Trichocoleus sp. FACHB-46: one gene and its partner. The protein of the gene in region 1 interacts with the protein of each later gene in a pairwise test. Links are inferred from orthologs where the notes say so. Each region holds a gene or a part of one and is shown in the gene's direction. Other genes may lie near its edges.

What was found.
Region 2: the proteins of H6F72_RS27915 (region 1) and rsfS interact in binary tests that used the Escherichia coli proteins (3 or more experiments, as listed by UniProt). The link is inferred for Trichocoleus sp. FACHB-46 from one-to-one orthologs.

What each region holds. Positions count from the first base shown.
Region 1 is NZ_JACJOD010000076.1:133,132-149,633, forward strand. Bases 7,774-10,661 are described here. They hold H6F72_RS27915 (AAA family ATPase), read left to right. Parts: upstream 7,774-8,579; coding sequence 8,580-9,743; downstream 9,744-10,661. Other genes in these bases: H6F72_RS27910 (DUF5691 domain-containing protein), read left to right, coding at 7,774-8,575; H6F72_RS27920 (DUF5682 family protein), read left to right, coding at 9,790-10,661. Outside these bases: H6F72_RS27875 (hypothetical protein), read left to right, coding at 100-426; H6F72_RS27880 (hypothetical protein), read right to left, coding at 512-823; H6F72_RS27885 (catalase family protein), read right to left, coding at 881-1,987; H6F72_RS29905 (ATP-binding protein), read right to left, coding at 2,074-5,034; H6F72_RS27900 (DNA-binding transcriptional regulator), read right to left, coding at 5,048-5,281; H6F72_RS27905 (SWIM zinc finger family protein), read left to right, coding at 5,634-7,028; more of H6F72_RS27910, read left to right, coding at 7,025-7,773; more of H6F72_RS27920, read left to right, coding at 10,662-12,243; H6F72_RS27925 (VWA domain-containing protein), read left to right, coding at 12,246-13,427; H6F72_RS27930 (ParB/RepB/Spo0J family partition protein), read right to left, coding at 13,439-14,416; H6F72_RS27935 (ParA family protein), read right to left, coding at 14,413-15,102; H6F72_RS27940 (DUF6734 family protein), read right to left, coding at 15,245-16,502.
Region 2 is NZ_JACJOD010000014.1:90,877-106,625, forward strand. The notes cover bases 6,403-9,287. They hold rsfS (ribosome silencing factor), read left to right. Parts: upstream 6,403-7,571; coding sequence 7,572-8,003; downstream 8,004-9,287. Other genes in these bases: H6F72_RS10780 (glycosyltransferase family 4 protein), read left to right, coding at 6,403-6,700; yqeK (bis(5'-nucleosyl)-tetraphosphatase (symmetrical) YqeK), read left to right, coding at 6,861-7,568; H6F72_RS10795 (CGLD27 family protein), read left to right, coding at 8,061-8,558; H6F72_RS10800 (asparaginase), read left to right, coding at 8,689-9,287. Outside these bases: bchL (ferredoxin:protochlorophyllide reductase (ATP-dependent) iron-sulfur ATP-binding protein), read left to right, coding at 334-1,197; H6F72_RS10760 (ferredoxin:protochlorophyllide reductase (ATP-dependent) subunit N), read left to right, coding at 1,245-2,651; H6F72_RS10765 (hypothetical protein), read left to right, coding at 2,810-3,367; H6F72_RS10770 (DUF3318 domain-containing protein), read left to right, coding at 3,564-4,169; H6F72_RS10775 (7-carboxy-7-deazaguanine synthase QueE), read right to left, coding at 4,310-5,095; more of H6F72_RS10780, read left to right, coding at 5,411-6,402; more of H6F72_RS10800, read left to right, coding at 9,288-9,642; H6F72_RS10810 (DUF697 domain-containing protein), read left to right, coding at 10,007-11,653; H6F72_RS10815 (GTP-binding protein), read left to right, coding at 11,625-13,058; H6F72_RS10820 (TlyA family RNA methyltransferase), read right to left, coding at 13,236-14,066; H6F72_RS29700 (hypothetical protein), read left to right, coding at 14,140-14,748; apcB (allophycocyanin subunit beta), read right to left, coding at 14,916-15,425. UniProt on the Escherichia coli protein: Functions as a ribosomal silencing factor. Interacts with ribosomal protein uL14 (rplN), blocking formation of intersubunit bridge B8.

The sequences.
Region 1 (16,502 bases):
ATCCGCAATTGTGGGAGCAATGTAACCTACCTCCCGATATAGGCACTGCCATGTGAACACCCATAACATTGAGCTTCAGTCGTATTTCAGGTAAGGCATATGTCATCTCAATTGAGCAGTAAGCCAGAAAAACTTGAGGCCAAGCAAAGTACATTGTTTGATCGCACCTTTCGAGACAGTGAAGGCAAGATCGTGATTGCTCAGATGCCCAATCTCCCCCTCCTGGTTGGGTTGACAGCAACTGTTCTGCAATCCGTGCTTCCTAGTGGCAAAATCCAGACCGCATTCGATTTAGTCGCGTTTGGTGCTTTGTTTACTTGGGCCTGGCAGGAACTGTTTGAGGGAGTTAACTACTTTCGTCGATCGCTTGGCTTGATTGTATTGTTGAGTATGCTGATGCTGGGACTTAACCTCGGTAGAGTGTGAATCCTGCCAGGAAGCTCACGCCGTGAGAAGTCTCGTTAGGTGTTGAGTCATTTTGGCGAAAAGCTGTATATCCAGTTGGCCTCTGTTACAGCGCATCAATCCGATGCAGTGACTCCATCAACTCCTCAATCTCCTCATCACTAGAGCATTGCTGCACCTGAGATTTGAACCACTCTAACTCTTCTGGTTCTGTGCTTGGCCCTTGGTACACTAGCAGTGTGCCTGCCACTCGTGCCAAGGTGAGGGGTTCATGAGGCACATGATTCAGCAGGGCATTAGCGTCTTCATATAGCTGTTCTGCTGCCACCTCGTTCAGCGGTTTCCCCATCTGTGACGCAATTTCCTGCAAGCTTTGCTGAATCGATCGCTGAAGATCTGGGGGGAAAGAATAGTTCATGGTGTCTGGGTAAAGGATTTAAATGCTTTAGGATTCATTTTCTCTCTCGCCACCCTTCTAATCAGGCATTTCCTCAATGCTGCGTGGTTCACCCTTCGGCTGCTGATTCATCTCATGACGGTAACGACTGGAGGCTTCGTACACCTGCCTCCGGACTCGCTGGATTGAACCAAGTGGTCGATGCTCTGCAATGCAGTGCCAGGCGTTGAACGATAGCACTTCATCCACATAAACACGCCGCGCGGGGCTAAACGCCTCCTGCACTGGAATTGTGAGCTTGGCGATCGCCTGATAGGGACTTTCCTGCTCGGACCACGGAATCGAGGCATCTTCGATCGGCATCGTCTCCAAATTGGTGCAAAGCTGAGCACGCAGTTCATACTCGGCAGGTTGCTGACGGAAGAAATCGACAATCAGATCGCGCAGAACTGAAGAATCATTGGTTTCGACCGTTTTGCCCACGAGTGGCTGAAGACTATCTGAGATGGGAACAGCGCTAATTTTGGCAATATAGTCTCCATAACGCAAGGCAGCAGTCGTATAGTAGGTCTCTCCCAGAATGTGGGTTTCTGGCACCGTGATCCCCAACGCAGTCGGGTAGAGGTCTATTCCTACCTTTTTGGTGACGGCATTCACAGTGCGTAGGGCAGTGGTCAGAAGTTGTTGCGCCTCCTCAGGGGCACGGACCACAACCTTTTCTTGAAGTAATTGCTCATTGAGGTAGCGAGCGACATTTCCCGATGGAAAAACCGGGCGGTTGATCATCAAAAAATCTTGGGTCAGTGCGTCTGGTTCAGAGCTAAATAGCTTAGAACCTTCTACGCCGATGACCTTAATGGCCATCCCCCGAAACGCAGACATGCCATCGGGCATGATGTCACCGGGAGAGGTTGAGAAGCGAATCATTACAGGATAGGTTCGCGGTTCACGGAACAAGCCCTGCGCTAGCGGTGTAGGCAGGTTGTCATATATCGTCAGTTCCCCTTTGAGCCCACCGTGTCCTTTGGCATGGGCACCGCGCATGGCATGGCGATGTTTGTCAAACACCCTTTGCCCCATGCGGCCAACCGAGTCTAAGGTTTCGTGAATGAGCTTGTCTTCGTCGGGTTGTTTGACTTCTACATCGTCCGAGTAGCGAACGTATTGTTCTCTGGGGCTGGGCATTAAGGTTCCTGGTCAGGTTGAGGGGATTATTCTAGACAGTCGTAGTTTAACAATCTGAAATGGAGTCTGCCTTCAAACAGATTGAATCAAGTAGCTTGAATCAAGCTAGAAATTACTTCAATCAATTTTTTGGGTTCGATTGGTTTGGAGACATGCTGTTGAAACCCAGCTTGTAGTGCTTGTTGCTGGTTGAAGTCTCCAGCGTAAGCAGTCAGGGCGATCGCTGCAACTTGCCCACCTTGCTCTGGCGACAACGCTCTTACCTGTTGCATCAGCATGTAGCCATTCATATCTGGCATCCCGATGTCACTCAGCAGCACATTTGGCCTAGAGTGGATGAGCATGGTCAAGGCTTCAGCAGCAGTCGTTGCGATCAGCACAGTGGCTCCAGCTTCCTTCAACACAAAGGCCACGAATTCTCGTGAATCCGGTTCATCATCCACCACTAAAACCTGAACCCCATGCAAATCGTAGTCAGATTCTGGCGATTGACGGCTCTGAGTAGCGATCGCCTGTGTGGGCATCAGTGGAAGTCTGACGGTAAAGGTAGCACCCATGCCAACCCCTGGGCTTTCAACTCCGACCGTGCCTCCGTGTAGTTCGACCAAGTGCCGCACGATCGCTAACCCTAATCCCAGCCCGCCAAACTTTCGTGTTGTAGTGGCATCAGCTTGCCGAAAGCTGTCAAACACATAGGGCAGGAAGTCAGGGACAATTCCCTGTCCAGTATCACCGACTGTAATGTAAGCGTATGAGTCTAAGCGCTCTAGCCGAATCCTGACTTGCCCTCCGTTTGGCGTGAACTTTACCGCATTGGAGAGCAGATTCCAAACCACTTGCTGCAACCGAGTAGAATCTCCAGAAACCAATCCCACATCTGGGTCAAGGTTGCTCTCAATTTGGATTGACTTCGCTTCTGCCGCTAGCCGTACCGTTTCCATCGCCGCTCGAATGATGAAGATCAGATTAATCGCGCTAACTTCAAGGTTGAGCTTGCCTTGGAGAATCCGGGAAACATCGAGCAAATCTTCAATCAATTCCGATTGCAGTTGGGCATTGCGTTCGATGGTCTTCAACGCCTGTTGGGTTCTGGCTGCGTCTAGCTTGCCGTTCTGCAAGAGCCTTGACCAACCCAAAATTGGGTTAAGGGGCGATCGCAATTCATGGGAGAGTACTGCCAAAAACTCATCTTTGAGCCGATTCGCGCGATCGGCTTCGACTCGGGCAGCTTGCTCACGGGTCAGGAGGTGTTCGCGTTCTGCCTCAATATGTTTTTGCTCAGTGATATTGAGTACAGTGCCAATAAAGCGTTGTGGCTGGTCGGCAGCATCAAAGTAAACTTGTCCTTTTGCCGTAATCCACCGTTCAACCCCATCTTGAATCCCGATCGTGCGATATTCTACGCTATACTTGCCGCCCCTGGCTGGGTTCAAAACTTGTTGCACTACTTTTTCTAATCGTTCGCGATCATCAGGGTGTAGACCTGCAAAAAAGCTCTCAATGCTGCTCTCCGCTTCTGGGGGTAAGCCAAACATGGCTTTGCAACCTTCATCCCAAATCAGTTGATTAGTGATCAAATCCCAGTCCCAGGTCCCTAACTGAGCAGATTCGATCGCCATGCGGAAGCGGTTTTCACTGTCGCGTAAGGCTGCTTCGGTGCGGGCCCGATCGACTGCTGCCCAAGTCCGCTCGGCGACTTCTTCTACTAAAGCCACTTCGTCTGGTGTCCAGTCTCGCGGTCCAGCCATGTGGACTGCTAATACCGCTACAAATTCGTCACCCTTGACCAGCGGTATGCCGATGTAGGCTCCAATCTGGATCGCAGCGTAGGCTGACCGTTGGGCTGGGGATAGGTTGGGATCGGTTGCCACATTGGGCATGTACACCGTACGACCCGCACGGAACGCCGCAAGCAGCTTGGGTCCAAATGAATCAATGGGATAGCCGCCAGCGATCGCGTCGGCACCGTTGACGTAGTCACGCTCAACCACGTAATCAGCACCGCAAACCTCGAAGTAGGCCACGCGGTTCGCACCGAGATATTCACCCAGCACTCGGCTAGCTGTAGCCTGAATCTCCACTGGGTCAGCAAGTGGGCGTAGGGTATCGGTCAGAGCAACCCGGAAGGCATCAAACTCGGCAGCACGCCGTGAAACTTCTTCTGCTCGTTTGCGTTCACTAATGTCATTGAACAGAACTGCCACTTTGCGCTCGTGCGGCTCACCGACCCGGAAGGCGTAAATATCAAAAAAACGTCCTAGCGCCTCAGCAGAGTTCTCAAAGCGTATCGCTACACCTGTTAGCGCAATTTTGCCGTAAACCTCCAACCAGTATGCGTCATGCTCTGGGACTAATTCGCGCATTGTTTTGCCAATCGCATCCACCAGTCCCGTGTGTTTCTCAAACAGCGGGTTAGCTTCCAGGAAGCGGTAATCGTCTGCTTTTCCGATTTCATCAAACAAAACTTCGATCAAGCAAAAGCCTTCGTCGATCGACTCAAACAGCGATCGATACTTTGCTTCCGATTCGCGCAAGGCTTTTTCTGCTTGCTGGCGTTCGTCTTCAGCGCGCACGCGATCGCTAATGTCTCGCGAGATGCACAACAGCCTTTCAACTTGCCCATTTGCTCCCCGAATAGGGCTAATCTTGTTATCCCACCACTTAGGTTCGCCGCTCAGTGTTGGACGAAATCCTTGAAAAGTGCAAACTTTACCCGCTCTAGCCTTCACGATCGCCTGGATTGCCACAGCCTGAGTCGATCCTTGCCAGAACTCAGTCCAGGATGTATTCAGAAACGGCGTAATGTCCTGGATGCTAAGCAGCGCTTGCCCTCGCGGACTCATGAACAGAATTCGCCCCTCTAAATCCAATACCTTGATGCAGTCATCGCTACTTTCAAGAATCTGCTGATCAAAATCCTGACTTTGGCCTCGTGCCATTGTTGGCTCTACCTGTTCAGCTTCAGCGCTGCCCTGAGCGGTGTTTTGAGTGATGTTTTGAGATAAATACTTGTCAGAAGCGACAGAGCGACGAAGGCTATCAGTCATACAGTCTCCATCCTTACTCTGAAAAGTATTTGGCGAGCAAATCTTTGCCAGTTTCACCCATCTGATGCAGCAATTGTTCAATCTGCTTCAACGCGATGGGTAAGGGCTTGGTTCGCCCATTTTCCCAGCGATTGACGCTCTGAAATGAAACTCCTAGCTTCGCGGCAAACTTGACTTGGGAGAGTGCTAGCCGTTGTCGCGTTTCTCGCACGAGATCCGCTAGCTCCGATGCGGCGATCGCAGGCATAAGGCACAAACCATAAAACAGCATTCACTAGCTATACCACGTGGTATAAAAAGCTTTCTCCCTCAGAAGACACAGGAAAGACGTTGCTATCTCGTCTAAGGAACACTCGTTACAGGAATAAAGTCGAGATCGATCTTATTTTTGTAACTGTTGGCATTACTGCTTGCCGAGGAATTCCACAGTAATGAAGTAAAGGATGCCGAGGCTCTTTGGTAGAGAGCGAAGCAATTTGGGTTTACTGTTAATCAGAATTATGCGTCTGCCCCATCTGGTGTTAACAGAACTGGCATGTTCTAAGCCTCTGGAGCTTTTTTAGAGCCACCTATTTTGGTAAGCGTTGGAGATCCCACTGATGTCTGCGACCTGGACCGCTGAGCAAATCTTGGCACTAGCCCCCGATGCAAGTTCTGCTAAGAACGGCAAAGGCTTAGCGAGCATTCGCAAATGGGTTGTGTTGGGCCAAGTAGAGCTAGCAGTTTGGGGAGAATGTCAAGGCAGTGGCAAAAACCCCTATCGAACGCAGATTGACTTGAGCGAACCCGCGTTTCAGTGCAGTTGCCCCAGCCGTAAGTTTCCTTGTAAACATGGCTTAGGGCTGTTTCTGGTCTGGGCCGAGCAATCCACTGCCTTTAGTGTTGGCACGCCGCCGTCCTGGGTTGAAGAGTGGCTGAGTTCTCGCCAACAGCGTCAAGAAAAGCGCACGCAAAAACAAAAACAAGAGCAATCCAAACCGATTGATGCGGCTGCTCAGGCAAAGCGGGCTAGCGCTCGCGCGGCTAAGGTCACGGCTGGTATTCAAGATTTGCAACTATGGCTTCATGACCTAACTCGTCATGGGTTAGCGACGGTGCAACAAAATTCTTATCAGTTTTGGGACATGCCCGCAGCTCGGCTGGTAGATGCCCAAGCACCCGGATTGGCTCGACAACTGCGAGAAATGGCAAGCATTCCGTCTTCGGGGTCAGGGTGGGCAGAACGATTGCTGAGCCGTCTAGGAAAACTTCACCTGCTGCTAGAAGGGTTCCAGCGCTTGGAGTCGCTACCCGCTGAAACTCAGGCCGACATCCGGAGTTTAATTGGTTGGACCCAAACTCAAGACGAGTTATTGACAGAGGCGATCGCGACAGAGCTACCCAATGAACTTCAAAACGCAGGGCGTGATGGTTCAAAAGAGATACTGCGTGACCATTGGTTAGTCCTAGGACAACATCACACCGAAGAAGACCGTCTGCGAATTCGGCGGAGTTGGCTTTGGGGTCAAGAGAGCCAACGCAGCGCCCTATTGCTCGATTTTGCTCACGGCAAGCAGCCGATGGATGCCAGCTTGATTGCAGGCACAGTTTTGGATGCAGAATTGGTGTTTTATCCTAGCGCTTACCCGCTCCGAGCCTTGCTGAAAACTCGCCACCACGCTCCAACTCCAATGCAGGAGATGCCAGGTTATCCAACCATTGCGATCGCCTTGCAAGCTTATGCTCAGGCAATGAGCTGCAATCCCTGGCTAGAGAGGTTTCCAGTTGCGCTCCAAGCGGTAACTCCAGTCTGTGAAGGCAATCATTGGTTTGTGCAGGACTCGGAGGGACGGTTCCTCAAGCTTAGCGATCGCTTTTCTGGAAGCTGGCAATTGCTGGCCCTGAGTGGAGGGCATCCGGTAGCGCTGTTTGCCGAATGGGAAGGAGAGACGCTACTGCCGCTCAGCGTTTGGACAGAAAACAAATTCTATGTTTTGAAGGGTGATGCTCTATGACTTCGCCCTGGGAAACTCTTGTGACAGCGGCGCTTTTGGGCACAGAGCGCCAAGCGTTTACTCCGCCTGCTGAGACTGGCTTGCTGGGTGAATTGCTCTCGCGTTTAGATGCTGCCAACCCGGAAGCAGCTTTACTGGGAGCGGCGGCAGCTGTCTCTTTGCATCAACAGGTGGGGCAATTGCCCGCGATCGCTCGTAAGCCTTTACCCACGGCTTGCGACTTAGACGATCTACCCCGGTGTAGTCCTCAAGCGGGTCATCACCTGAGCCTGATGCTAAGCGGAGAGTACGCCAAAGTGTTACCAGAATGGTTAGCGGCAGTAGCGGCGGCAGGGCAGCGAGTACCAGAATTTAATTTGCCTGCTTTGCTGGATTTGGGCCAGCGCAAAACCGATTTACAAGCCGCAATTGCGCCTGTGTTAGGTAAGCGAGGTCAATGGTTAGCAGCCCAAAACCCGGATTGGAATTTTGTTACGGCGACTGAGGAGGATACAAGTTGGGAGACGGGCAACCGTGCCGCTCGAAAAGCTTTGCTGAATCGCTGGCGATCGCAAGAGCCAGAACGCGCCCGCCATGCCCTGGCAGCTACCTGGAAACAAGAAACTGCCGCCGAAAAAACAGCTTTTCTGGAAACTTTTTCAACCCAGTTGAGCTTGGCAGATGAACCTTTTCTAGAATCGGCGTTGAGCGATCGCAGCAAGGATGTGCGCCGGGTTGCCGCTGATTTGTTGTCGAGACTACCCGACTCCCGCCTCTGCCAACGAATGACAGAACGAGTCCACCGCTACATCAAGTTTGGCCCGAACCAAACCCTAGAAGTCACCCTGCCTGAAGCGCTTGATCCTGACCTGCTTCAAGATGGGATTGAGCCAAAAGTACCCTATAACTACTCGATGGGCGAAAAAGCTTGGTGGCTGTTGCAGATTGTAGCGGCCACTCCCTTAAGCGTTTGGACTTCAACCCAATGCACTCTAGAAGCGTTGGTGCAAGCTGCCGTGCAGAGTGAATGGACTCCAGTATTTTGGCAAGGCTGGAAGCAAGCGACTATTCGCCAGCGATCGCCAGCCTGGGTGCCTGCTCTGCTGGAGTTTCATCTGGCAACAACCCAAGATGTGACCTATCTCCAGGACGAAGACTTACAACAACTTATGGCGCTTTTACCTGAAGCTGAGCAAGAAGCATTGGCGCTCAATCACTTGCAGCTCAAAGGGATAGAAAATTCAGCCGCATTGCGAATGCTATATCAGGTGCGTTCAGCCTGGAGTATCCAACTAGGCCGAGCGGTGCTGGACGCGCTCTATCAATACATCACTGTCTTGGAAGCACACCCCTTATGGCACCTGCTAGAGGCTTTGAAAGAATTTGCCCTCTGGATACCTCCCTCTTTATTAACCGAAGCCATCCCCTTAGCCGCAGCCATTGAGAACCGTAGCAACTGGGCTGCCAGCACTGATCAGGGTTGTTGGTCTAGAGAAATTGAGAAATTCTTAGCGCTGCTTCAGTTCCGGCAAGATATGTTACAGGCCCTTACCCAGCAATCAAAGTGAAACCATGACAGACAGCAAGCAAACTACCAAAACCCGCACCTCGAAAAAAGCCGCAACGGTCGAAGCTAGTCCCGCGATCGCTTCAACCCAGACCACCTTATTGCGAGAGCACGCCGAGCATCAGTTCGCCCATGAACTCGATGAACTCGCCAAACAAGATACGCGCCAGCGTCCCCCCAACTGGAAGCTCTCTCCCTGGGCCGTTTCAACCTATCTACTAGGAGGTATCCTCGACAACGGGTTTGAGGTGTCTCCCAAGTACATTGGTAATCGTCGTGTGATTGAAATTGCGGTGGCAACCTTGACCACCGATCGCGCTCTGCTCCTTTATGGGGTTCCAGGAACGGCAAAATCCTGGGTTTCCGAGCATCTATCTGCCGCGATCGCAGGTGACTCAACGCTACTCATTCAAGGTACAGCGGGAACCAGTGAAGAAGCGATTCGCTACGGCTGGAACTATGCGCGGCTGTTAGCAGAAGGCCCATCCATGCAGGCCTTGGTTCCTAGCCCCATGATGCGCGCGATGGAGATAGGGCAGATTGCCAGAGTTGAGGAACTAACCCGGATTCCCTCAGATGTGCAAGATACACTGATTACGATTCTCTCGGAAAAGACGCTACCCATCCCAGAACTGAATACCGAAGCGCAGGCAACCAAGGGATTTAACGTAATTGCCACAGCTAACAATCGCGATCGCGGTGTGAATGAACTCTCTAGTGCTTTGAAGCGTCGCTTTAACACCGTGATTCTGCCCGTTCCCGATAGCGCTGAGGACGAGGTGAATATTGTGCAGCGTCGGGTGACTAGCTTAGGCCGCGCCTTGGAGTTACCCGCTGAACCACCCGCCCTCGAGGAAATCCGCCGAGTCGTCACCATCTTTCGAGAGTTACGCAATGGTGTGACTAGCGATGGCAAGACCAAACTGAAATCTCCTACAGGCACCCTGAGTACGGCGGAAGCCATCTCCGTTGTCAGCAGCGGCATGGCGTTGTCCGCCCATTTTGGAGACGGCAGCTTAAACGCTAGCGATCTGATGGCAGGTCTGGTTGGAGCTGTGATTAAAGACCCAGTGCAGGATCAGGTTGTCTGGAAGGAATATCTGGAGACAGTGGTGAAAGAAAGAGAGGGGTGGAAAGATCTCTACCGCGCCAGCCGAGAGGTGATGTAACGCGATCGCTGCTTGAGATCTCCAGAAAAACTGACCCCCTTGAGTTATGTCACCAAGTTCTAATGTTCATATTTTCGGCATTCGGCATCATGGCCCCGGTTCTGCCCGAAGTTTGTTGCAAGCGCTGCACACCCTACAACCGGATGTGATTTTGGTCGAGGGACCTCCTGATGCGGATGATGTTTTGCCGCTGTTGGCCCAGGCAGACATGAAGCCTCCGGTTGCCCTGCTAATCTATGCCCCAGATCAACCACAGCAGGCGGTTTATTACCCGTTTGCTGTTTTTTCTCCAGAATGGCAAGCCCTGCACTATGGCCTGAAACACCAGATTCCTGTCCGGTTCATGGACTTACCGCAAATGCATCAGCTAGGGGTAAGCCCGCTTGAAGAACCCGTCAGGGAACCAGGAAACAGTGACGAAAAAGAGAACATTGCCACCACCGAACCAGAGGAGCTAACCCCCGACCCAGCGATAGATCTGCAACCTGAAGGCGATCGCCCTTTTTCTCCTACAGACCCCAGTCAGGCTGTGATCTCGGATCCTCTTACCTGGTTAGCCCAAGCTGCGGGCTATAGCGATGGTGAGCGCTGGTGGGAGCACATGGTAGAACACCGTCAAAACAGCACCGATTTGTTCGCAGCCATTCTGGAGGTGATGACAGTTCTCCGTGCCGAAGTCGAGGCTGACCCAGCTTACAGTTCTAGCCTCGCTCAACGCCATCCGCTCCAGGTTGAGCGAGAAGCTAAGCGAGAAGCTTACATGCGCCAAACCATCCGGGCCGCGCAGAAGGAAGGCAAAGAGCGGATTGCTATAGTTTGTGGGGCTTGGCACGCTCCAGCCTTAGCCGAGTTGTCAAACGCAAAAGCGGATACTGCAACCCTTAAAGGACTACTCAAAACCAAAGTTCAAACCACCTGGGTTCCCTGGACTTATGGGCGACTAGCGATGAGCAGCGGTTATGGCGCAGGCATTGAATCCCCCGGTTGGTACCATCACCTTTGGCAAGCAGGTATCTCCGACAAGCCAAGCTCTGCTTCCGCCTCTCAAATCACCATCAGTTGGATGACCTGCGTCGCTCGTCTGTTGCGGCAACAAGATCTCGATGCCTCCTCTGCCAGTGTAATTGAGGCAGTACGCTTAGCCGAAGCGTTAGCAGCTTTACGCGATCGCGCTCTACCTAGCCTCATGGAACTAAATGAAGCCACGCAAACCGTACTTTGCTTTGGGGATGCGCTGCCAATGAAGCTAATCCACGAAAAGCTGATCGTTGGCGAACGCTTGGGGGAGGTGCCCGACGAAACGCCAATGGTGCCTTTGCAGCAAGACTTGTTACGACAACAGAAGCGCTTGCGGTTGAAAGTTGATGCCACCGAGCAAACGCTAGATTTAGATTTGCGAAAACCCACCGATCTAGAGCGATCGCATCTCCTGCATCGGCTCAGTTTGTTCGGCATCGGTTGGGGTAAACCTCAGAGGAATGCAGGGGGCAAAGGCACCTTCCACGAGTTATGGCGCTTGCGGTGGCAACCAGAGTTTGTGATCGCTTTAATTGAGGTGGGGATTTGGGGCAACACGATTGAAGCAGCCGCGATCGCCTTTGTCTGTGATGCTGCGAATCGGGCCGCTGACTTGCCCGCTTTAACCCGACTGATTGACCAAACTCTATTAGCGAACCTGCCAGAGGCGATTCACCACTTAATGGTACGGCTGCAAGCTGAAGCCGCGATCGCCAGTGATGTCGCTCATCTCATGGCTGCCCTTCCTCCCCTAGCCAATGTGCTGCGCTATGGCAACGTTCGTCAAATTGACACAGGCATTGTTGGCCCAGTAGTGGATGGCCTGATCACGCGCGTTTGTATTGGTTTACCCGTGGCTTGTGCCTCGCTCAATGATGAAGCGGCTGCGACTTTGTACAACTTGCTCCTAGAGATGCATCGAGTCGTGACCCTATTGCAAAAGCCAGAACATCTCGCGGACTGGCAAGCAGTCTTAACTCAACTAGCCGATCAGCGAGGCTTACATGGTTTGTTAGCGGGACGTTGCTGTCGCTTGCTCTTAGAGTCTGGGGCTTTCAGTGCCGAGGAAACTGCTCAGCGTCTTGGTCTTGCCCTTTCCAGCACCAATGAACCTGCCCAATCTGCGGCCTGGGTAGAAGGGTTATTGCAAGGCAGCGGTTTGCTGTTACTTCATAACCCAACCTCGTGGCAGGTTTTAGATGAGTGGATTAGCACGCTATCGACCGAGCATTTCACAACGGTTTTGCCATTGCTCCGTCGTACCTTTTCGACCTTTTCAGCTCCAGAGCGGCGGCAAATGGGCGAGCAAGTGCGGCAAGGCAGAAGTGGTAGCTCAGCCAACCTTACTACATCAACTTCAAGTGAAAGCTTCGATCTCGATCGCGCCGATCAGATTTTGGCGATCGTGGCTCAACTGCTGGGAATTGAACTAGCCCTGCATCATCCCATTAATTCTGTCACCGCCGTCAAGGACACCCATTAGCTATGACTCAACCGTTTGACGAACGTCTCCGCCGATGGCGTTTAATTTTGGGTGGCGGATCAGCAGATGGGATTTGTACAGGTGGGGATACAGATGGGCTTGATCTGACCCTGAGTGCCGCCGACCAAGCGATGGATGATGCCTTGAGTGCTTTGTATGACAGCGATCGCCAGGGTAGCTTGGGCAGTTCTTCGCCCAAGGTCGCCCGCTGGTTGGGAGACATTCGCAGCTATTTCCCCTCATCCGTGGTCAAAGTGATGCAGCAAGATGCGCTCAACCGCTTGAATCTACGGCAAATGTTGCTAGAGCCAGAAATGCTAGAAGCTGTAGAACCAGATGTACATCTTGTCTCAAATCTGTTATCCCTCAGTGGTGTGATGCCCAGCAAGACCAAAGAGACGGCCCGGATTGTGGTACGGCGGGTGGTTGAAGAGTTACAGCGCAAATTAGAAAACCCTACTCGTCAAGCCGTAATGGGGAGCTTAAATCGAGCCATCCGCAATCGTCGTCCTCGTCACAACGAGATTGACTGGCATCGGACCATTCGCGCCAACCTCAAGCACTACCAACCTGAATACCGCACGATCATTCCTGAAACTCGCATCGGCTATGGGCGCAAACGCTCCTCCTTGCGAGACATCATTTTGTGCGTAGATCAAAGCGGTTCAATGGCAACTTCTGTCGTCTATGCAGGCATTTTCAGTGCCGTCTTGGCATCCTTACCTGCGGTGCAAACTCGTCTAGTGGTATTCGACACCGCCGTAGTTGACCTGAGCGATCTTTTACAAGATCCTGTAGAAGTTTTGTTTGGGACTCAGCTCGGCGGTGGCACCGATATCAATCAAGCTCTTGCCTACTGCCAGACTCTCATTCGCCAACCGCAAGAAACTATCCTGGTGTTAATCAGTGACCTCTATGAAGGAGGTAATCGCCAGGAAATGTTGAAACGAGTCGCGGCTCTCTCGTCCTCTGGCGTCCAGCTTGTCACACTCTTAGCGCTAAATGATGAAGGTGCCCCTTACTACGACCATCAAAACGCTGCATTTATGGCTAATTTAGGCATCCCTGCCTTTGCTTGCACCCCCGATCTGTTTCCAGATCTGATGGCCACAGCGATTAATCGGCAAGATCTAGGACAGTGGGCCGCTAAGCAAGACATCGTAACAGCTCGCAGCGATCGCTAACGGCTCTACCTTCACTTGAGCATGGCTTCCAGTTGGCTCAGCAACTCTTCTAACTGCTGAGTTTTTTCTGGACTACTCCACAGGGCTCGATCTTTCTTCGCTTGTTGTACTACTTGGGTTAAGCGCTGCTTTAGGTCTGGCTGAGCAGCTGGTTTCGTACTGCCATTCAGAGCTTTGACTCGTTGTTTAATTTCGGACAAACTGAGAGATTTACTCACAGCGTCTTTTAATAACCGTCGTCGTGCCTCTAGATCCTTAATACTGGCAATCACAATTCCCTTGGTATAGTGAATTTTGCCTTGACGAATCCCATCTAAAACTTCGCTCGGTTTCTTTAGGAGTGGCAGTCGAGTCGCGACAAAAGATTGCCAAGTGATCCGTCCAAAGGCATCAAAGATTTGCTTGACCAGTTCTGCTTCTTGGCTAACCAAAACGTTTTGGTTAGTTGTCCCTTTAGCAGCGTTATTCATCCGATAAAGGAAACTGATCACTTCTTCAGTGCCATAACCCAACTGAATTTCCAGCAAACGCAGCGTGTTATCCAGTTCTTCTAGGGCACTAAAATCACGGCGATTGGAATTCTCAGAGATCGCAGCTTGAAATGCAGTGCGGTCGTCCCAGTCGAATACCTTAACTGGAACTGTCTCCAGCCCTAAAATTTCTGCTGCCTTAAACCGACGCAGTCCTGCAACCAGCTCATACTGGCCCGACTGTCTGGGATGGGGGCGCACCCACAGCGGCGATCGAATGCCATTTGGTTTGATGTCGTTGAGTGCCCATTGTTGCAACTCGTCGTTGTCGTAGTAGTGACGAACTGGTTTGCCATCCGGGACAAAGGTAAATGTACAGGCGATCGCTTTCCAGGGAATGATCTGCTCTTTGGTTTCTTCAGCAGCTTGCGTAATTTTTTGCGTAGCTGCTTGACCAAAAACAAAGCTTAGTTCCTCACTGTTGGCGATCGCGTCACTGAGTTTGCGTCGTGTCGTCATGATTCAGCCTCAAACAGCTTCAGGGCTTCGGTTAAAAGTTTGGTGTAGACGTTGGCTGCCGACTTTGGTGCAGTTCCTTTCATCCGAAACACAGTGCTACCTTGGCCCGGTGCATCTTTGATACATTGGCGATCGGGAAGCGTAGTGTCTAAAAGCGGCAATAAACCACTTTGCAAAGCTTCTTTCGCTTCTCGCAACAAAACAGTGTTGTCTTTGACAGCATTGAGGTACAGCGCCGCCACAGGTAATCCACCCCGAATCTCTCTAGCTTGCCGCACAAACTGCACAATCTTGCCTGTGCTGGCTAAGTCAATCATGGAGTCTCGACAAGGAATTAGGACCATGTTGGAGCGAATCAGCATCGCTTTGGTGATTTCACTAGCATTACCAGGACCATCCACAATCACCACATCGTAGGACTCTGCCAGCTTGGGCAACTCATCGAAAAGAGTTTCTGGGTCGCTAATCACTTGGCAAGGCAAATCCAGCTCTTTCAACCACCCTGATGAACTCTGTTGACCGTCCGCATCGACCAAAATTGTCGAATATCCTTTTTGAGCAAACCAATCAGCTGCATGTACAGCTCCAGTGGATTTACCTGCTCCACCTTTCTGATTGGCAAAGGCTAATATCTTGGGCAACTTCGTCGCCACACTCACTGCTTTTACAGCTTTAGCTCTTGGCATAAGTTAAATAACCAAAACCTATGGTTTGATAGTATCACTGATTTTGTGCAGTGCAACATTGATCAGCAATTAACCAAAACGTTTTGGTTAAATAAACTTGGTTGGGATTAGTTGAGAAGGTTTCGCGATCGCCAGTCCTTCATTACTGTAGATGAATGACGCTGAGCCAATCTCCGCCCTCACAACCATTGCCACTAGGTCGCTCTGGCACCCCAGGCCAAATATGATTCCCATCTAAGGCGCAAAGACGACGAACGCTCAACTGTCCTGTATCTTTTCGAATCACATACAGCTTGTCCTGGGCAACCAAGCCCCAGCACAATCCTGTTACTTCAGACGCGATCGCCACAGATTCTTGAAGTGAAATGCCATTAACACTAAAGCACTCTTGCAACTTTGGTGAAATAATACCTTGCTCTAACTCTGCTTGTAACTCTAGATCTAGATTGAATAGAACTTCTTCATTCAGAATCCAGTCTCCTCGTAGTTCGACAGTGAGCTGATCTAGTTCGCTTGCTTTTATAAATTGCTGCGCTTCAGGCCAAGTCAGCCGAACTGCGTCTGTAAACAGGACATTTTCTAGTGCTTCGATTCCACCAATCATCTGAAACTCGTTTTCGACATCTGTTTCACCAATGCGCCAGCAAATTCGTTGCTTCGCTATGGTAGTGACTCGCACAGGCTGAATTTTAAGCTGATGAACTAGCTGCTGGCTGGCGATCGCGCCTGCATCATGACTCCAAAGCAAAACACTTCGCTGATGGAGGCCATCTACACGCACTGGTTTAGCAAACTGAATCACCAGTCCTACAGTCTGTACTAGCTCCAGAAATGCGTTTCTAGTCAGCACCTGATCATGATGCCAACTTGCATAAATAACTCGATTCAGGTCTGTAGGCGTTGGGTGTGTAAGCGGAGATGCAGTAGAGTTAAGGCTTGAGCCTAGTTCAGTGTCACTATCTGATACTTCTAGTAAATCTTCAGTTTGAGCGACAACAGGCGAATAGGCGCGATCGCTACCCAGAAAAAATTCCACTTTTTCTAGATACCGTAAGCACCGTTGATACTGGTTTGGGTATTCCTCGGCTACCCGTTTCTCTAAACGTCGAGCGATCGCGGCATCTCGCTTGGCCTCCCCAATTAAGTGGGTATAGCCGAGTTGGTCAGGCTGTTGAGAGGAGAAAGCTGCTTCTGGGGAATCGAACAGACATTCAATGCTGACGTCGGCAAAGAGCGAATCTGGCAACTGCTGATGATATTCAATACAAGCTGCCAAAAAATATTGCTCAATCAGCAGGCAATCTCCTAGTTTGTTATCCATCAACGCCAAAGCTGCTTGATTGCCAGGATCAGCAGCAATTCGCAAAGCCATGTCAGCATAGTGGCGAATAAAGTCTACC
Region 2 (15,749 bases), on another replicon or contig:
TGAATGAGTCTGAATCCTCTCTACATAGAAATTGAAGTAGAACATTTTTTGTTTTTTGTTCCACTTTCTATAAATATTATTTAATAAAATTGTCTGATTGGGGTTTTATAACCTTGAAGTAGGTTCTGGCAGATTTAACCCTCTTGCAGAACCTTAAAGACTTCCTAGCATCGTTATACGCCTCCAAATGTCTCCACACCCCCTTTCTTTTCCTTGGAGGTTCAACAATAATGCATTCAACAGGTTGACTAAAGCGCATTCCACGGTCACAACAAGCGCCGTGCAGCCAATGCGTCCCCCAGATTTTGATACGAAGCTATAGGAGAGACTGGCGTGAAACTAGCAGTTTATGGCAAAGGCGGAATTGGCAAATCGACGACGAGCTGCAATATTTCAGCCGCTCTAGCCAAGCGCGGTAAAAAGGTTTTACAAATTGGCTGCGACCCAAAGCACGACAGCACGTTTACCCTCACGGGCTTTTTGATTCCCACCATCATTGACACACTGCAAGCCAAAGACTACCACTACGAAGATGTTTGGCCAGAAGATGTCATCTACAAAGGCTATGGTGGCGTAGATTGCGTGGAAGCTGGTGGTCCACCCGCTGGGGCAGGTTGCGGTGGCTACGTCGTAGGTGAAACCGTCAAGCTGTTGAAAGAACTCAACGCCTTTGATGAGTACGATGTGATTTTGTTTGATGTCTTGGGCGACGTCGTTTGTGGTGGCTTTGCGGCACCTCTCAACTATGCCGACTACTGTCTAATCGTGACCGACAACGGCTTCGACGCTTTATTTGCAGCAAACCGGATTGCGGCTTCTGTCCGAGAAAAAGCTAGAACTCACCCTCTGCGCCTCGCTGGCTTGATCGGCAACCGGACTTCCAAGCGCGACTTGATTGACAAGTACATTGAAGAAGTGCCCATGCCTGTACTCGAAGTGCTACCTCTGATCGAAGACATCCGGGTTTCCCGAGTCAAGGGCAAAACTTTGTTCGAGATGGCCGAGTCCGATCCTTCCTTGAACGTTGTCTGCGACTACTACCTCAACATTGCTGACCAGATCTTGGCTCAACCCGAAGGTGTCGTACCCACCGATACTCCTGATCGGGATCTGTTTGCTCTATTGTCCGATTTCTATCTCAACCCCGCCCCAGCGCCTAAGAGAGAAGACGAAGAACTAGATCTAATGATGGTTTAAGCACCAGCCGCCCCAAATTAATAGAACCCTGGAGAGGAACACCGTTCATGACCCTTGCTGATACTCAGCCCCAAGCCCTCAATTTTGAGTGTGAAACTGGTAACTATCACACCTTCTGCCCGATTAGTTGCGTGGCTTGGCTATACCAAAAAATTGAAGATAGCTTCTTTCTGGTCATTGGCACCAAGACCTGCGGCTACTTCCTACAGAACGCGATGGGTGTGATGATCTTTGCCGAACCTCGTTATGCGATGGCAGAGCTAGAAGAAGGAGATATCTCGGCCCAGCTCAACGACTACGAAGAACTCAAGCGCTTGTGCGATCAGATTAAGCGCGATCGCAACCCCAGCGTGATTGTTTGGATCGGCACTTGCACCACCGAAATCATCAAAATGGACTTGGAAGGCTTGGCTCCTAGGCTAGAGTCAGAAATCGGGATTCCGATTGTGGTGGCTCGGGCTAATGGGTTGGACTACGCCTTTACTCAAGGAGAAGACACTGTTCTAGCGGCCATGGCTCAGCGTTGCCCAGACAAGCCTGCGACGACCGAAGCAGGTAAAAATGAACAAAATGCGATCGCCAAACTGCTCAACTTTGGTCGCAAGAAAGAAGAAGTCGCCGCCGAAGAATCGGAATACGCCGAGCATCCTCCTCTCGTTCTGTTTGGCTCATTGCCTGACCCTGTCGTTACACAACTCACCTTAGAGCTGAAGCGGCAAGGGATTAAAGTCAGTGGCTGGCTACCTGCCAAACGTTACACCGAGCTGCCCGTAATCGAAGAAAACTACTACGTGTCTGGGGTAAATCCTTTCCTCAGCCGCACCGCTACTACACTCATGCGTCGTCGCAAATGCAAGCTGATTGGCGCTCCCTTCCCCATTGGTCCCGATGGCACCAGGGCTTGGCTAGAAAAAATCTGCTCGGTCTTCGGCATCGAACCCCAAGGTTTAGCCGAGCGGGAAGCTCAGATATGGGCCAGCTTGGAAGATTATCTCCAGTTAATTCGGGGCAAATCTGTCTTCTTTATGGGAGACAATTTGCTAGAAATTTCTCTGGCTCGCTTCCTGATTCGCTGTGGCATGAGTTGTCCAGAGATCGGCATTCCTTATATGGACAAGCGCTACCAAGCGGCTGAACTGGCGCTACTAGAGAAGACTTGTCACGAAATGGGAGTGCCAACTCCCCGAATTGTCGAAAAGCCTGACAACTACAATCAGATTCAACGGATTCACGAACTCAAACCAGACTTAGTAATCACTGGCATGGCCCACGCCAATCCCCTGGAAGCGCGGGGCATCAATACCAAATGGTCTGTGGAGTTTACTTTCGCCCAGATTCACGGCTTTACCAACTCCCGTGACATCCTAGAACTGGTAACTCGGCCCCTCCGTCGGAACAATAATCTGAAAGACCTGGGTTGGGATAAGCTGGTCCGAGAAGAAGCCAAACTCTAGTCTGTCAGCATCTACCTCCTGTGATCTATGCCTCTGCTCTGCCCCCACCCTTGGTGGGGGTTTTGTCTGATTACCTCTTCTCAGATAAATTCAATAGGGCAGAGGATTAAGCATTTTGATTTCACCCGCTTGCTTAGCGAATCACCGATGAGGCACCTATGGGCGCGACATTGCAACAGATTGCCAAATATTTAGATAACAAAGGTTGGACTTACGATCTTGATGAAGCAGACTATCGCATCGTTACAGGCGTTGAGGCGGACAATGTAGAAAACTTCGTCATTGTGGTTCAGCTAGACGAGGAGGGCAAATTCTTTAAGCTGTTTGCCCCTCAAGTCCTTTCGGACATCCAAAATCATCCCTACAAAAATGCCATCCTGCAAACCATGTTGTGCATCTCTTGGGAAACTAAGATGCTGCAATGGGAATACGATCCGTCTGATGGTGAAATTCGAGCCATCATTGAATTCCCTCTCGAAGATTCTCTATTGACAGAACGCCAATTTAACCGCTGTTTAGCAGGGTTAGTGCAAATCGTAGATGAAGTGGCGATGCCACGATTGCAAGCTGTGATGGAGACTGGGCAAGATCCAGGCTACGAAGAAGAAGGAGAGAGATTACTGTTGGCGCTGCAAGAACAAGCACCAGGACTTTTGGAGCTGTTAGAGCGAGCAATGGAAGCTAGGAAGCGACGCGGTACGTTTCCGTCTGAGTAAATAATAAATAAGGCGGAGGCGATCGCTAGTTTATTCTTACTGATGTAATTCTCGTCTAATGCCCTAGATTAACTAGATAAGCAGAGAATTATTGGCATAGAAAGACGGCTATACTCCAAAGTAGTATCTTTTCTTGTTGCGAGTTGCCAAGGCCCGGACTATGACATCGTATGCAACCTCCACGACCAGAGCCGAGATGAGCGAACTCCGGCGTTTAAAAGCCTTGCTACCCCCTGAACTGCAAAGTTGGGTCATGGTGGAGGGAGCCACAACTGTTAACCCTCCTTTGATTACGGCTGAAGAGATTGGCAAGGATCAAGTTGAAATTCAGATTGACTTAATTCGCTGGGAGCAACTAGCGATCGATCAGCGTAACTTACTATTTTGGCACGAAGTCGCTCGCATCCAGAACGATACAATCCCCAAAGATGGTTGGGAAATGGCAGCTTTAGCCATTGGTCTGGGTGGCGCTGTAGGAGAACTTTGGGTCCAAGATGGGTTGCTGTTGCTGCTAGCCCTAGGATTGTGTGGGGTTTCGGGCTACCGCTTGTTCCAGAAGAACAATAACGAGCGTACAGTCCGAGAAGCGATCGATGCCGATGAGAAGGCGATCGCCCTAGCAACTCGATTCGGCTACAGCTTACCCAATGCTTACAAGAGTCTAGGCAGTGCCCTCAAAGCTTTAATTGATCAAACTCCCAAGAAGCGGCAACGAGGCAAATACGAAGCCCGTTTGGAAGCTTTGAAGCGCAGTGCAGCGAAAGCTAAAGCCAAAGCCAAGGGTAGCCGTCCGGAACTGTAAAAAATTCATCATTGCGCCCCGTTGCCGAGACTTTTTGGCTGACTTAAACGGAGTTGGGGAAACACTCAGCTCCGTTTTAACTTATACCAACTCCCTAACTCTGCCTTACAGATTCTTATAGGGGCGAACGGCGTTCGCCCTTACAGTTGGCCCAACATTTTATGAGTTTGGGGGACAACCCGAACTTGCTTTAAATAGCGCTTCATCAGAGTTTGCCAGGTCAGAACTTGATCGGGAGTGGGTGGCGAAAAATCATGACCCAGGGAGTGAGCAGCATCTAGGGGAGTTACAGGTTGAAGAAAGACTGGAATCGCTGGATCCACCGCAGCTACTAATTCAGCCGTCTGCTCTAAATCTTCTAGTTTGGTGGCTTGGGAGGCGATCGCCTTGACAAACACTTCTACCGAGGCATCATGACAGCGTTGGAGAAACTCGGCATGAGTTTGCCACAAAGTCTCACCACTGACGCTAGGTAGCTTCACATCCATGCCCACCGCATCTAGATACGGCAAAATCATTGCCAACTGTTCAGGGCGATGCCCGCCACTTTCGAGATAAATGGGCAGTCCTGTTTGCTGACGCACTTGAGGTAAAAATTCGGCTAGAAATGCTGCGTGCAGCAGAGGTTCGCCTCCAGTTAGGCTAATGCTGTCGTGTAGTCCTGGCTGATTTTGCCGCTGCACCCAGTCTAATAAAGTGGGTAAAGACACTGGATTGGGATGCGTCTCAAAATCTCGTAGTCCAGGCGATCGCTCAATTTGACAAGTAGCAGGGGCCGTCCAGGTATGAGCGCTATCACAGAAGTAGCAACGTAAATCGCAGAAGGCAAACCGAATAAAAAGTTGGCGCGTGCCTACATTTAGTCCTTCGCCTTGGATAGCTGAAAAGACTTCAACCAAGCGAGCTGTGGCGGTGTCAGCGGTCATCTCAACAATTGCCGTTAGCAGGGAAAACCCATTGTAGACGACCAAACAGCGCAAAATTCGGGGTGTCTCTAGGTTCAGTGGCCCTACTCAGAAAAACAGCCGCTTTTAGAGGGAAGGTTCATCGGATCTTTAAAAGAACAAAATCCTACAAAAAGATTCGCTGAAGCATAACCATTAAAGTTTCTTAAGTATGTGATCTATCGCTAAGTTGCTAGTGAGGACGCAGCAACATTCTAGAGTCCTATGCAATATAGGCAAACTCTGAAGGTGTGCGTTGGACTCGCAGCTCCGTAGAACGATCTAAGTTTAGCGACTATGCGAATTCTAATTTATTCCTATAATTACCATCCAGAGCCAATCGGGATTGCCCCCTTAATGACCGAATTGGCAGAAGGATTGGTGCAACGAGGCCACGAAGTTCGCGTCGTCACTGGCATGCCCAACTACCCCCAACGTCGCATTTACGACGAATATCAAGGGAAGTGGTATGTCACTGAAGAAAAAAACGGAGTTACAATCCAACGCAGTTTTGTTTGGGTGAAGCCAAAGCCTGGTTTACTCGATCGCATTCTCCTAGATGGCAGCTTTGTCTTGACCAGCTTCCTGCAAGCCATGCGCGGTTGGCGGCCTGATGTCATCTTGCTCACGGTTCCACCTTTACCCGTTAGTGTTCCTGCTGCGCTACTCGGCTGGATACGACGCTGCCCAGTGGTACTGAATCTACAAGATATTTTGCCGGATGCAGCGGTGCATGTCGGGCTGTTGAAGAGTAAGACCATGATTCGTGTCTTCTCAGCCCTAGAAAAATTTGCTTATCGCACCGCCACCAAAATCAGCGTGATTACGGAGGGGTTCGTGGATAACCTCACCGCGAAGGGAGTTGATCCAGACAAGATGGTCTGCATTCCCAACTGGGTGGATGTCAACTTCATCCGACCCCTGCCTAAAGAAAACAATGCCTTTCGAGTCGCCCATAAACTCGAAAACAAGTTCGTCGTCCTCTACTCTGGCAATATCGCGCTGACCCAAGGACTAGAAACAGTCGTTGAAGCCGCTACCCGCCTACGCCACATTCCCGAAATCGCTGTAGTGATTGTAGGTGAGGAAAAAGCGCTGCAAGGCTTGCGAAACTACTGCCAATCTCGAGGGGCAGATAATGTACTGCTCTTGCCTTTTGCACCACGAGAGAAATTGCCGGAAATGCTCGCCGCCTCTGACATTGGCTTGATTGTGCAAAAGAGCAATGTGATCTCTTTCAATATGCCATCCAAAACCCAGGTGCTATTGGCGAGTGGTCGCCCCATTATTGCCTCCGTTCCTGACACTGGAACGGCTGCTAGAGCAGTCCAGCAAAGCGGGGGAGGTGTTGTAGTTGAGCCAGAAAGTCCTGAAGCACTGGCCGCCGCCATCTTGGAACTGCACGCCAATCCTGCTAAAGCCCAACTGCTGGGCCAGAAAGGTAGACAGTTTGCGGTTGAGCGCTATGCCTTTGACCAAGCACTTAACCAGTATGAAGCTCTGTTTAAGACAGTGGCAGCAAACGCTTCTAATAAGCGTCCTGTTTTACCAGAACTCGTGACTGAAAAATCCTTGGTCGATCTCTAAATCTTCTAGGAGAGAAACTTCACACTGAAAACCAGTGTTAGCCCAGGTATCGTGGTATCTGGGCATTTTTGTACGGTTTACAAACCCCTAACTTTAGGTGCTGATACCAATAATTCAGCTAAAATGGGAAGCAGATTGAATAAATCTTTCCTCAAAAATTTTGCAGGTCAAACCATCTTCTAGTTTGGGCAATCGTCCTTCTAATCACTCTTCAAATGCTTCTGGCCCTCCCCCTCCTGGCATTGACTATCAGCCAGGTATAGTAGAACGCGAACGGGTGTTGAGTTGGCTAGCAGAAAATGTGCCTGACGCGCGGCTCAAGCATATTTTGAGAGTGGAGCAAACTGCTGTAGAGCTAGCTCAGCATCATGGTTTAGATGTAGAGAGAGCAGCCCAGGCAGGCTTGATGCATGATCTCGCAAAGTATTTCAAGCCCCAACGTCTCCTAGAAATGGCTGAAGCTGAGGGTTTAGAGATAGACCCTGTAGAAGCGGCCCATCCTCACTTACTTCATGCACCCGCAAGTGCCATTGTAGCTAGAGATGAGTTTGGGATTGAGGACGAAGAAGTCTTGCAAGCTATCTGTGACCACACATTAGGTAGACCTGGAATGGGTTTATTGAGTTGTGTTGTTTTTTTAGCAGATAGTTTAGAGCCAGGACGAGGAGAGAATCCTGAATTAGAGGCCTTGCGACAAAGCAGTTTGCAGGATTTACACCAAGCAGTTTACTTAACTTGTGACTATTCTTTGAAGTATTTTCTCAATACCCATCGGCTAATTCATCCTCGAACTGTTCTCACGCGCAATTGGTTCTTGAAACGATCGCATCCTACGAATTCTGTTATTACACAAGGAATTGAGAACTAAATAATGACCGATTTCAAAGTACGTTCTTACCCAGCGGTTGCTACTTCATCTCAACCGGCTGATGTGGCGAAGCAAGATACCAGTAAGCAATTGGCTTTGATGGTTGCTGAAGCTGCCGACGATCGCAAGGGAGCTGACATTGTCATCCTCAAAGTCTCTGAGGTTTCCTACTTAGCAGATTATTTTGTCCTAGTCACAGGTTTCTCCAGCGTCCAAGTGCGGGCGATCGCACGCTCCATTGAGGACAAGGTAGAGGAAGAATCCCAACGCTTCCCACTCCGCACAGAAGGCCAAGGCGATGGTACCTGGATGGTGCAAGACTACGGCGATGTTATTGCTCACATCTTTATGCCAGAGCAGCGAGAATTTTATAATCTTGAAGCGTTTTGGGGCCATGCGGAAAAAATTGAATTTTCCACGTTGGCAAAGGATTAGGTAAATTAAAGGGACTAGATGGCTCTCGGGTAGCCTCTGCACTTGCTAGTGTTGCCTATGGATATTTCTACCCCTATTTGTCCCGTTCCTTCTGAGCAGCAACCGCTCAACGAATACCAAGACTTGAAGGAGTCTTGGTTTTTCCGTTGGGCTACGTTACCTCTGCAAACTTACTTCACCACAATGCTCTGGATTTGGGTTTGCAGTTGGGTTGTGGTTGGGCCAGTAGCAACCTACAGCTTTTCCTGGGTGAAGCATCCAGTGCAGTTTGCGCTCAGCGGTGCAGCAGGGGCCAGCTTGATGGTGGCGCTGCCTTTACTCCGCCTATATTTGGGCTGGAGTTATATTCGCGATCGCCTCCTCAACGAAACTGTCTTCTACGAAGAATCTGGTTGGTATGACGGTCAATATTGGCCCAAGCCGCCGGAAGTGCTGACGCGCGATCGCTTAATTGTCAGCTACGAAATTCAACCGGTTTTACGGCGTTTACAGCGCAGCTTCGGAGGTCTCATCGCGCTTTTCTGTTGTGGTGGCATTGTTTGGCAATACCTCTAAGCCCCAAATCTAAGCCCCAGAACATTAGCCGACAAAATTAGTCCCACAAAAATTAACCAAAATATTGCAAGTGTTATAGCTCTGTAAGCTAGGCTTGCCTTGGGAACTGGAGTATGTCACAGTCTTAGCCATGACTAGGGGAAAACGAACTCAAGCCGCTGAGCTAGAAGTTAGATTACTGCGTGAAGGTTTGGTCGAGTCCAGCCATCACGTCCAAGCTGTCGCCTGTGATGACCGAGGGCGGGTGTTGTCAGTTGCAGGCAATGCAGAAACTGCTACCTTTGTGCGTTCTGCACTCAAGCCGTTTCAGGCGCTATCTATAACCACAACGGGCACATTAGAGCGCTACAACCTGACCGATCGAGATTTAGCGATTATTTGTAGCTCGCACAAGGGCACGATTGAGCAAGTGCGGCAGGCTTTTAATATCCTGTGGCGGAGCGACATTGATCCATCGGCGCTGCAATGCCCAACTCCTGAAGGCAAGCGCAGCCCATTGGAGTACAACTGCTCTGGCAAACATGCTGGGATGCTAGCAGTCTGTCAACAACGCAACTGGCCGCTGTCTAATTATTTACAACGCAATCATCCAGTTCAGAAGTTGATTTTGGCTAAGGTTGCCGAGCTGCTCCGCATGCCAGCCGAGGAATTTATAGGTGCACGCGATGACTGTGGTGCTCCTACCTATTTCTTGCAGTTGGGACAAATGGCGACTCTCTATGCCCAGCTTGCCTCTGGCAGCAGTTTAGATATGGAGCGAATTGTCCGAGCCATGACCCATCACCCAAATATGGTGGCGGGAGAGGGCGAGTTTGACACCGAGGTCATGCGTCTGACTCAAGGCGAGTTGGTCAGCAAATCGGGTGCTGAAGGCGTGCAGTGCATTGGTCGAGTGGGTGAAGGCTTAGGGCTAGCCATTAAGGTAGTGGATGGAGCTAAGCGAGCTAAATACGCAGCAGCAATTCACATTCTGAAGCAGCTGGGTTGGGTGACACCGGCGATCGCAGAGACTCTAACCGAGAGCTTTATTACCCTGAGTTCATTCAAGCGTTTAGACGTTTTGGGTGAATTATCCCTAATTTAGAAATTGGGGGTTGCAATCTCAGAAGCTTTTGGTTATATTAATAAAGCCGACGCGGGGTAGAGCAGTCTGGTAGCTCGTCGGGCTCATAACCCGAAGGTCCATGGTTCAAATCCATGCCCCGCCACCAAATAAAAATAAAGCTCTGTAGTTAATCGCTACAGGGCTTTATTTTTGTCTTGAATTTGTTAGCCACCCGACTACACCCTCTAGAAGCAGAGTCCTACCCGTAGAATAGAGGTATCAAGGGCAATGTGAAGCTGGGCACGTAACACTTTTGGTCAGGCGTGGAATTTTTCGCCGCAGAAGTGATACTAGTCAGGCTAGAACTGCTAACAAAAACTTTTTATCAATTGCTGGTAATTCTATGACTGTCCTGTGGCGGCGACCTGTTTTAGTCGGGGGAGTAGGGCTTACCTTTGGGCTGTGGTTTCTAGAGAGTATGGCGCACTCGTTGGCAGAGGTCAGCGGTTTAGTCACCCTAGGAGCGATCGCAGCAGGGACAGGTCTTTGGTTTCTTCAGAAACCTAACGCTCAAATTGCTCCCATTTCTGCTCCAGCGTCTCCTGTGAGCCGTCTACAGGTTGAGCAAAGCCTCACGGAAGTTGAAGACAGAATTCAGCGGTTACAAGCTGAAGTAGCCACCTTAGACAAGGTGCGCCCGGAAACCATTGCCCGGATTCCAACCCTAAAAGCGCAGCTTCAAGCCTTAACTCCGGAATTAGAGCGGCAGGCACTTCGAGTTGCCGTGGTGGGGGGACAAGCGGTGGGCAAAACTTCTTTGGTTCACGTCCTGCAAGCACAAGGATTGTCTTTACCGCCATCTGTTTCTTGGCAAGATTTACCTGCCCTGCTCGCAGCAGAAACTTCCACCCTCGATGCCGATACGATCGCTGAGGCGCAAACCGCAGACGCAGTTATCTTTGTGGTGGTAGGAGACTTGACTGCGTCAGAGTTGCAGGTGGTGCAACAACTGGCTACAGCTAATCAGCGCTTACTTCTAGTTCTGAATAAGCAAGATCAGTATTTACCCACTGAGCGATCGCTGGTGCTCAAGCAACTGCAAACGCGCACTCAAGATTATTTAAGTAGTGCCGATGTAGTCGTGATCGCGGCAGTTCCTAGCCCTTTGAAAGTGCGCCAACACCAAGCCGATGGGTCAGTGCAGGAATGGATGGAACAGCCCCAACCCGAAATCAATCTACTCTCCGAGCGGTTGCAGCAGTTGTTAACTCAGGAGAGTCAGCAATTGGTTTGGGCAACCACTTGGCGGAGCGCGATCGCTTTGAAGGCTGAGGTGCAGGCAGTTCTAAATCAGGTTCGCCGCGATCGGGCCTTGCCGCTGATTGAGCAATACCAATGGATCGCCGCAGCCACGGCTTTTGCCAGCCCAGTCCCCGCTCTAGATCTCTTAGCCGCCAGCGCCATTAATGCTCAGCTAGTCCTAGACCTGAGTGCCATTTATCAGCAAAAGTTTTCCTTACAACAGGCGCAGACCATTGCTAAGACAATGGCTGGTTTGCTGCTGAAATTAGGGTTAGTAGAGCTGTCTACCCAGGCGATCGGTACCGTGCTCAAGAGCCATGCCATTACCTATGTGGCAGGTGGGGCTGTGCAAGGTGCTAGTGCTGCTTATTTAACTCGCTTGGCTGGATTGAGTTTGAGTGAATATTTTGAGGAACAAAGTGCCTCGATTCGCTCAGAGGCGGAAAATCCCCTCAGTCTCGATCGCCTCACTCAAGTTCTCAAAACCGTATTCCAGCAAAACCAGCAAGTGAGTCTCTTCCAAGCTCTAGTGAAGCAGGTGACAGAGCGCTTTACTCCCAATCCCTCTCCTCAGCCACAACCTCAATTGCAATTAATCGCTGCTACAGAGCCAGCCTTACCATTGGCATCTATCCCGTTGCCAAACCTACAGCTAGCTAGCCACGAATTGGAGCTAGTAGAGGAGAATAGATCTGCGGTCAGTCTTTCCAGTACTAGCCTTGAGTCATCCTCCCTCCTCTCAACCTAACGCCCCTAACAACGCTCAGTCTGCTTCCAGTTCGGCCCGTTCTACTCCACAAGAATCTCATTTCAGTCGAGCTAGAGCCAGCCTACGGGAAATCTTGGCACGGCATACCCACCGTTTGCGGCAATTTAAGCTGCCTAACAATTTAGAGTTACAAGCGGCTTTGCAAACAGAGCTAGAGAGCTTAGCTGCCACCCTGAATAAGCTGGACCAAGGAGTGATCCGGATTGCCACCTTTGGGTTGGTAAGTCGCGGGAAGTCAGCCGTATTGAATGCTCTGTTAGGCCAAAAAGTTTTGCAAACGGGTCCGCTGAATGGGGTTACGCAATGGCCCCGCTCGGTGCGTTGGGTGCCGAATGCAGACAGCAAGGTGCAAGTCGAATTAATTGACACGCCTGGCTTGGATGAGGTGCAAGGACAGGCTCGGGCCAAAATGGCTCGCGATGTGGCGCGCCAAGCAGATCTGATTTTGTTCGTGGTCTCTGGCGATATTACCCAGACTGAGTATCAAGCGTTGTGCGAACTCCGGGATGCTCAAAAACCGCTGCTTTTGGTGTTCAACAAAATTGATCTGTATCCCGATCGCGATCGCCAAGCGATTTATAAAAACCTACAACAACTAGGAGCGAACACCAAAGACAGCCGACGCCTCCAGCAATTGCTCTCGACTGAGGAGATTGTCATGGTGGCGGCTGAGCCTGCCCCGTTGCAAGTGCGGGTAGAGTGGCCCGATGGTCGTATCACCTATGAGTGGGAATCGCCCCCACCCCAGATTGAGCCGTTGCAAGACAAGCTGCTGACGTTGTTGAACCGGGAAGGGCGATCGCTCCTAGCATTGAATGCCCTGCGGCAAGCGCGGGAAGCCGAAACCAAAATTGCCCAAACGACCATTGAGCTATGCAGTCCGGAAGCGGAGGCATTGATCTGGAAGTTCACTCGCTATAAAGCAATGGCAATCGCCTTAAATCCAATCGCGTTTTTGGATTTAGCGGGGGGTGTGGTGGCGGATTTAGCGCTAATTCGAGAGTTGGCGCGGCTCTATGGCCTACCGATGACTCGCTATGAAGCTGGGAAGCTTTGGAAAACTATTTTGCTTAGTTCTGGCAGTTTGCTGCTCAGTGAGTTGGGCAGTGGCGTTTTGTTGGGTTTAGGCAAGAGTACGGTGGCGATCGCTTCGGGTGAGAACCCAGCCAACTTTTCTGCTTATGCTGGGGTAGCTGTGGTGCAAGCAGCGGCAGCAGGGTATGGAGCTTACGCGATCGGGCGGGCGGCTCAGGTGTATTTGGAGCAAGGTTGTACTTGGGGACCACAAGGGCCAAATACGGTGATTCAAGATATTTTGAGCCAAATTGAGCCGAACACGATTGTTTATCGCTTGCGGCAGGAGATTGGGGAGTTTTTGGGGTAGCTAGTGAAGCTGAGTTACCAAGGCTTGGGGCACTCGCCCCAAACCCCCGCTGAGGGACGGTTGCGTCCCCCAGACCCCCTCCAAACGAGTTAAATGGTGGGAGTTTCGAGTTTTAGGCTGTGGTAGCTGTTGGTTTTTAATTATTACTTTCTGACTCCTAGTTCCTGTCTCCTCTTTTCATCCCTCATCCTTCATTCCTGTAAGTTCTTGCTGAGCCGCTTTAGTGATCTGGACGATCGCGCCTAGATCTGGAATAGGAGTGGATGCACTCATACTTAGCCATAAAAGGTATTCGATGTTTCCGGCTGGGCCTTGTAGGGGGGACCAAGTTAAGCCTTGGTAGTGCCAACCGAGGGCTTGGGCAGTTTGGATGACTTGGGCGATCGCTTCCGCTTGGTCTTTGGGGTCGCGGACTACGCCGTTCTTACCAACGCGCGATCGCCCCACTTCAAATTGTGGCTTCACAAGCAAAATTGCCTCTCGCGGTTCTTTGAGCAATTGCCACAGGGCGGGTAATACTTTCGTTAAGGAGATAAAGGAGACATCGGCGACTCCGAGATCTGCGTCAGGCTGACTTTGCTCGTATAGCTCTTCTGGTTTTAAGTGCCTGAGATTGGTGCGCTCTCGGAGGACCACACGGGGGTCTTGGCGCAAGGTCCAGGCTACTTGCCCATAGCCAACATCAATGCCGTACACTTTCTGCGCTCCTGACTGCAACAGACAATCGGTAAAGCCGCCTGTAGAAATACCGCCATCTAAGCAGACACGACCAGTGATTTCAATGGGAAACGCTTCTAGGGCTTTGGCTAGTTTTTCGCCGCCTCTAGACACGTAGGGCGATCGCTGCTTCACAGCAATCTGAGCCGTAGGGTCAATCTCGGTACCCGGTTTATCCACGACCTGCTGGTTCACTCTGACTTCTCCTGCCCGAATCAAGCGCTGGGCCTGCTGTCGAGAGTCACAGAGTTTTAGGTCTACAAGTAAGGTATCGAGTCGTTGCTTAGCCAAGGAACTGCACTAAAAAATTAAAATGAAGGAACACCTATAAAATAAAGCTTTTGGGGCTATCTCATCTTCCACCATGCCACCCGAAGGTTCTTCGCAGACGACCGTGAATCCTCCACCTCGCATTTTAGAGTCTCGAACTCAATATCAGCCTTGCCACATCCGCGTACCCGACTTAGACGCTCGCGTTGCTGCAATCCGTGTGAATGGTAAGTTCTATAGCTTACTTAAGCTAGTGAAAGAGCGACAGCAAGCTCTAGAGATCGCCACCCGTCTCGCCAATAAAGGTGAAGAAGCTGTTATTACGGCGACTATCAAAGGGGATGCAATTTGGGTCTTAGAGCGAGAGGCTTATCTAGATCTTCCGGCTCAGACTGATTTAGCACCCACGGCACAGACAACGGGCAATAGAGAAGGCCCAGCAACAGCTAAAGTTTTGGAATCTCGCAACCAATATCGTCCCTGCCATATCCGAGTCCCGGATTTGGAGCACCGATTGTCAGCCATTGCAGTCGAGGGACAGTATTACAGCTTCTTCAAAGTTGTTAAAGACCGAGCCCAAGCACTTGAGGTTGCTGCTAGGCTGAGTCGTCGTGGTGATCAAACTGTTATTACTAGCAGCGTTAAGGGAGATGTGGTTTGGGTATTAGAACTGGATGCTGAGTTAGACTTCCGGCACCTTTAATCCTGGCAACAAATGCCAAAACTTAAAAAGTAGTAAGGGCAAAACTAATAGGGGTAAGCTCAGCAACAACCTTTGCCCACTCGCAAATTTTGCTCCCAAACCTACCCCTATCTAACTCAAACCTGAATGCCAAGACTCACCCCAAAACCTAGGGGTTAATCGAGCAATTAAACGTCCTGTTCACTGAGTTCGCGAGTCATGTAGTCAAAGGGTTGATCCACAAAGGCAGGATCAGCAATACCAGCGGCGGTTGCTTGCTCTTTGACAATGTCCTTCATTAATTGGATGCCACGCACTGTGGGGCCGATGGGAACTCCTAGAGAGTTGTAGGTTTCCCGTAGACCTTCCAAAACTCGCTCATCCAAAACGTCCATATCTCCTGCGACCAGAGCATAGCTGGCATAGCGCAGGTAGTAGTCCATATCCCGCAGGCAGGCGGCATAGCGACGAGTGGTATAAGCATTACCACCAGGACGAATCAATTCTGGAAGTTCGTCAAACAGGCGCGATCCTGCTTGCTTGACGATGGTGGCAGCATTCGCATTAATGACCGCTGCAGCCTGAACTCTAGCTGTGCCACTGCCAAAGTAGGATTTCAGTGAGTCAAGGGCGTCCCGATCAAGATATCGGCCCGTAATGTCGTAGTTTCTAATCAGGCTTGTCACTGCGTCCCGCATGAAATGACTCTCCTAAGTGGTTCCTATACGTGTTTGCTATGTTTTGACCCGCGTCAACCTGTCAATAGTCAGTCATTCTAGCTACTAAACGCTGACGTTTTAATAGGTTGAAGATGGCCCATGCAATTGCTACAGCTTACTGCACAAAATGACTCTGTACTCCTAGCGCAGCGCTGACTTCAACCGTGAGTCGGGCTGGTGCATTAGGATTTAGGGTTAAGTTTACCACGGCAAGATCAGCGTAATTGGCGCTGAATTCGAGCTGAATGGCTTCTAATCTGTTAAGTTTTATGTGCCTTATTTTCTACTATTCTCAACATTTAG